2 regions of the Shewanella sp. MF08487 genome follow, and region 2 is predicted to be linked to the other one. Evidence: predicted binding sites of a transcription regulator. Region 2 holds the regulator's gene; the other holds the start of a gene.
What was found. Region 2 encodes MetJ, which represses methionine synthesis genes. Its sites were predicted from a motif close to TAGACGTCTAGACGTCTA; they were not measured.
Positions count from the first base shown of each region.

Region 1 (3,197 bases), on a different contig from region 2:
TAATTGCTCAACTGGCTGATGCGTTGGACCATCTTCACCTTGACCGATAGAGTCATGGGTATAAACGAAAATGTTTTGAATCCCCATCAGCGCCGACATACGTACTGCGTTACGTGCGTATTCCATGAACATCATGAAAGTTGCGCCGTAATTGATGAAACCACCGTGCAGCGAAGCACCGTTCATAATGCCGCTCATGCCGAATTCACGCACGCCGTAGTAAATGTAGTTACCGGCAGGATCGTCTTGAATACCTTTAGAACCTGACCACAGTGTCAAGTTAGAACCCGCTAAGTCAGCAGAGCCGCCTAACAGTTCAGGCAACATAGCACCGAAAGCACCAATGGCATTTTGTGAGGCTTTACGGCTCGCAATACCTTCAGCTTTGTCCTGTGATGCTTGAACAAAGGCTTGCGCTTTTTCTTCAAAATCAGCAGGTAACTCACCTTTTAGTACACGGCGATCGTATTCAGCAGCCAGTTCTGGATAGGCAGTAGCGTAAGCCGCAAACTTCTCATTCCAAGCCGCTTCACGGGCAGCACCCGCAGCTTTAGCATCCCACCCCGCATAAACCTCGCTTGGGATTTCAAATGGGGCATGTGGCCAACCAAGGAACTCACGGGCGGCGGCAATTTCTGCATCGCCTAATGGCGCGCCGTGGCAATCGTGGCTGCCAGATTTGTTAGGTGAACCAAAACCAATAATGGTTTTGCAGCAAATCATAGTCGGTTTATCGGTAACCGCTTTAGCCGCTTCGATAGCAGCGCGGATAGCATCACTATCGTGACCGTCAACACCAGCAATGACATGCCAGCCGTAAGCTTCGAAACGCTTTGGCGTATCATCGGTGAACCAGCCTTCAACATGGCCATCGATAGAAATACCGTTGTCATCCCAAAATGCGACCAGTTTGCCTAAGCCTAACGTACCGGCTAATGAACAGGCTTCGTGTGAAATACCTTCCATTAAACAGCCGTCGCCAAGGAAACAGTAAGTGTAGTGATCAACAATATCGTGACCATCACGGTTGAACTGTGCCGCTAAGGTTTTTTCTGCAATCGCCATACCGACAGCATTGCTGATGCCCGCACCGAGTGGACCCGTTGTGGTTTCAACACCTGGGGTGTAACCGTATTCTGGGTGACCCGGTGTTTTTGAATGCAATTGACGGAACTGCTTCAGTTCTTCAATCGGTAATTCATAACCACTCAGGTGTAGTAAAGAGTAGATCAGCATTGAACCATGACCGTTAGAAAGAACGAAACGGTCTCTATCTACCCATTTAGGATTGGTCGGGTTGTGCTTAAGGAAATCATTCCACAGCACTTCAGCAATATCTGCCATACCCATTGGGGCGCCGGGATGGCCTGAATTAGCTTTTTGAACTGCATCCATACTTAACGCACGGATTGCGTTTGCGAGTACTTTACGGGAAGACATGCTCTCTCCTGCTTGTTTGTGGGGTCTAGCGGGCAATTTGGATGCATATTTTCCCCTACATCCGAAGAGGACGCAAACGAAAATGCACGAAAGAACCTAAGTTTAACCGATCCAAAGGGCTCAGGTTGACGTATACGAATGATGAAATACGCTAATTACTCAGCATTAACAGTACACATCTGTAAATTAGAATGGATTATTTGTCACTTACACCTAACAACGACATCGATAAAATGACCTAAGCTAGAGAGAGTTTCCAGCGCAACGCTAGATTAGTTTTAAAAGAAGTAATCAATATAAAATATATTAATTCATATGCTTACACTATAAATTAAGCGATACGATTATGTTCACAATTGAGGTACACCTCACTTTACACGCAAATATTTTGCTTAGGGGGTGTCATCAAAGTGAAATTCCACTAAAATAGCCGTCTAGATGTAGATGCTTCTACACGTTTGAATGCTAACGACGAGATTTTCCTACTATGGCAAAGCACTTGTTTACTTCTGAGTCGGTCTCAGAAGGTCATCCCGATAAGATTGCAGATCAGATTTCTGATGCTGTGCTAGATGCAATTCTGGCTCAAGATCCCAAAGCACGCGTAGCGTGTGAAACTTATGTCAAAACCGGCATGGTATTAGTCGGCGGTGAAGTCACGACTTCTGCCTGGGTTGATATTGAAGAAATCACCCGTAAAACGGTGCGTGAAATTGGTTATACCCATTCAGATATGGGTTTTGATGCAGACTCGTGCGCGGTATTAAACGCCATTGGTAAGCAATCACCTGATATCAATCAAGGTGTAGACCGCGCAGACCCTGCAGAGCAAGGTGCTGGCGATCAAGGGTTAATGTTTGGCTATGCCAACAACGAAACCGACATTCTGATGCCTGCACCTATCACTTATGCCCACGCATTAGTGAAACGTCAGTCTGAAGTGCGTAAAAATGGCACCCTGCCTTGGTTACGCCCAGATGCAAAAAGCCAAGTCACCTTTGCCTATGACGATGGCAAAATTGTCGGTATCGATGCCGTCGTGTTATCTACTCAGCACAGAGATGACGTTTCACAAGCTGACTTAATTGAAGGCGTGATGGAAACCATCATCAAGCCAGTATTACCGGCTCAATGGCTAAACAAAGACACTAAGTTCTTTATCAACCCAACTGGCCGTTTTGTTATCGGTGGTCCAGTAGGCGATTGCGGCTTAACGGGTCGTAAGATCATCGTTGATACCTACGGCGGCATGGCTCGTCATGGTGGTGGCGCATTCTCTGGTAAAGATCCATCAAAAGTTGACCGTAGCGCGGCATACGCTGCCCGTTATGTGGCAAAAAACATAGTAGCAGCAGGTCTTGCGGATCGCTGTGAAATCCAAGTGTCTTACGCTATTGGTGTGGCAGAGCCTACCTCTATCAGCATCGAGACCTTCGGTACGGGTAAAGTGTCTGAAGAACTGCTGATCAAACTAGTGCGTCAACACTTTGAGCTGCGCCCATACGGTTTAACAGCAATGCTAGATTTAGCACGTCCAATTTATCAAGCGACTGCCGCTTATGGCCATTTCGGTCGTAGCGAGTTCCCTTGGGAAGCGACCGATAAAGCTGAAGCGCTGCGCGCTGACGCGGGTTTATAATTTAAATCGTTTACGATTAAAACCGCTAAGATTGCAAACCATAAAAACCGCTACCCAGCGGTTTTTTTATGCCTGCAATTTGGTTCCCCAAAGCAAGAAAATTGTATCGTCAGTTGTG
Region 1 covers NZ_JBOZPB010000033.1:34,390-37,586, forward strand. Annotated here, with positions in the region: gene tkt (transketolase) at 1-1,440, opposite strand, end outside; gene metK (methionine adenosyltransferase) at 1,928-3,079, shown strand.
Region 1: a site for MetJ is predicted at 1,868-1,885, ahead of metK (methionine adenosyltransferase). Genes of this name have one in related genera too.

Region 2 (3,197 bases):
TGGCGATTGAAATTCTGTTACTGTTCATGCTGTTTTGCGCCTTGTACTTTAAAGGCGGCGCGGCGGCTGCGGCGTTAGCATCGTTAAGTTCTGGTTTATGGGCTAGCGTGTTCTGGGTAGGCGTTGTTGGAATTGGCTTTGGTATTCCGCTGCTGTTTATGCTGTTACCTGCTGCAACTCGCCACACTAAGGGGGCAATGATTATGGTGGCGTGTGCTAGCTTGACGGGTGTACTCGCCTTAAGGCACTTTATTGTGTACGCAGGGCAAAGCTATTTAAGCTGAGTGTTAACGTGATTTAGATATTGATGGATAAAGAAAAGCACTGATAATCTCAGTGCTTTTTTATTACCAGAATGCAAAGGTATTTTACCTGTAAAGGACAGCTTATTGCGCTAATAGCTCAATAACTGATTTCACCGTTAATACTAAGGCACTAATACTGCAAAGAATCAAAGTTGCCATTTTAGTCTTATCTTTATCGACGCGGCCCACTAATCGCCCTGCGACCAAATAACCTAAAATCACCGAAGGTAGTAACATTAACGATAACCACAGATGCTTTAATTCTAATAAGCCAGTGATAGCCAAAATAGCCATAGCGATGGCGGAACTAAAAATAAAGAAGGCTGATAGGGCTGCGCGAAACTGTGAGGCATCTTTACCTGCTAACAGTATCGCCATTGGTGGGCCACCAATGGCGGCGATATTACCGAAAATTCCTGAGATGACCCCTGCACCGAAAAGCGTTTTTTTATTCACAGGCAGGCTAAATTTGTACAGGCTAAGAATAACCGCTACCGTCACAATGGTGGCAATGGACAAACCTAATATTGGTTGCGGTGCAAACAACAACAGGCTCGCGCCGATAAAGCCACCGGGCACTCGGCCGATGAGAGCATATTGCAAGCCATTGAATTCTAAATTGCCACGCTCGCGCATTAAGGTCAGTAGGGCGATAGTGAACCCCATAGCGATTACAGGACCAGGTACGAGCTGCGGATCGACAATATACAATAACGGGCTGGCGACAACCGCAAGGCCAAATCCAATCAAACTCTGGGTTATGGCACCAAGAAACACTACCACCGAGGCTAAAATAAGTGTTTGTGGGTCTATCATTGAAAACATAGGATTCCTACATACTCAAACACTCTTCAAGATGTTGAAACATGTATCTTGAGGATATTTGGGTATAAACAAAAAGGGATCGATAACGATCCCTATTGATGAGTACTGTGATCCTGAATGCGATGAGTCGCTATTCCATATCTTCCCACTCGATTCCCATTTGATCCATCAATAGCTTGGCTTCAGCAGGAATACTATCGGGGCTGTCTTTTGACAAATCTTCATCATTCGGCAATGGCTGGCCGGTATAGGCGTGCAAAAATGCCTCACACAACAACTCGCTGTTGGTGGCGTGACGCAAATTATTGACCTGACGACGAGTTCGTTCGTCCGTAAGGACTTTAAGCACTTTGAGCGGAATAGACACAGTAATTTTTTTTACTTGTTCATTCTTCTTGCCATGTTCAGCATAGGGGCTGATGTATTCCCCATTCCATTCAGTCATTGACTCACCTGTTATAACGCTAAATTCGGGGCAGATTTTAAACCCTTACCAACAACAGTCAAATTATTGCGACTATTTCTTTGTGATGCAAATAGATTTCTTTATGTTTAGACGTCTAAACGTCTTTAAATTGATTGACGATAGCGTTGAACTTAGGTACATTTAGACGTCCAGACATCTATATCTGTCTACCGAATTTAGGAGCCCATCCATGGCAGAACGTCAATTAGCCACACTGGCAGTGCGTCAGGGTATCGAAACTGATACTCAATATGGTTCAGTAGTGCCACCGATTTATTTGTCGACTAATTACGCCTTCGATGGTCATAAAAAGCCCCGTGAATTTGATTACAGTCGTTCAGGTAATCCTACTCGCTGTATTTTAGGCGATGCGTTAGCGCAATTAGAACATGGCGCCACAGGCATAGTAACTTGCACAGGAATGGCGGCTATCACTTTAGTCACCACCTTGCTGGGGCCTGATGACTTATTAGTTGTGCCCCACGATTGCTACGGCGGCTCGTACCGTTTATTTATCAACTTAGCCAAAAAAGGCCAGTTTAAGCTAATTGTGGTTGACCAAACCGACAGCCAAGCGTTAGCGATTGCGATAGCACAAAAACCAAAAATGGTGTGGCTCGAAACCCCATCGAACCCATTATTGCGCGTGGTCGATATTGAAGCCATTGCCAAATTAAGCCACGACGTTGGCGCGCTGGTGGTGGTCGATAACACCTTTTTATCGCCGATATTGCAACAACCCTTACAGCTTGGCGCTGATATCGTGATCCACTCCACCACTAAATATATTAATGGTCACAGCGATGTCGTTGGCGGAGCCGTGGTCACCAAAGATGCACAAATCGGTGAAAGCTTACATTGGTGGTCGAACACGTTAGGCTTAACGGGGTCGGCTTTTGACAGTTACTTAACCCTGCGCGGTCTGCGTACTTTAGCGGTACGTATTCGTGAGCATCAAGCCAATGCGCAGCGTATTGTTGCCGTGTTAACCCAAAGCCCTGTGGTGAGCAAAGTCTATTATCCTGGTCTTGTGGATCATCCCGGCCATGCAATTGCAGCCAAGCAGCAACAGGGCTTTGGCGCTATGCTAAGTTTTGAGCTCAAGGGTGGCGAGGCCGAAGTTGTGGCCTTTTTAGGTGCGCTCAGTTTATTTAGCGTGGCAGAAAGTTTAGGTGGTGTGGAAAGTTTAGTGGCAGTGCCTGCGACTATGACCCACAGAGCCATGGAGCCGCAGGCGCGTTTTGAGGCTGGCATAAAAGAGACTCTATTGCGTCTGTCAGTGGGGATTGAAGATGCCGCTGATTTAGTTGCAGATATTCAAGCAGGACTTGTCGCAGCTGCGGCTTGTTAGTAGAGGAATAATCGATGGCACGTTGTCACTTACACAAATTTGGTGGTTCCAGTTTAGCGGATGCCGATTGTTATCGCCGAGTCGCCCATATTCTATTAACCCACGGTCATAGCGATGATTTAGTGGTGGTGTCTGCGGCGGGTAAAAGCACGAATTTCTTGTATAAATTACTGTCGCTGCGTGATGCAGGACAATTATGGCAAGAAGAGTTACAGGTCTTAATCAGCTACCAACAAGGTTTAATTGAGCA
Region 2 covers NZ_JBOZPB010000016.1:90,184-93,380, forward strand. Annotated here, with positions in the region: gene nrfD (NrfD/PsrC family molybdoenzyme membrane anchor subunit) at 1-284, shown strand, start outside; gene ACRN9H_RS12340 (sulfite exporter TauE/SafE family protein) at 387-1,130, opposite strand; gene metJ (met regulon transcriptional regulator MetJ) at 1,261-1,575, opposite strand; gene metB (cystathionine gamma-synthase) at 1,787-2,947, shown strand; gene ACRN9H_RS12355 (bifunctional aspartate kinase/homoserine dehydrogenase II) at 2,962-3,197, shown strand, end outside.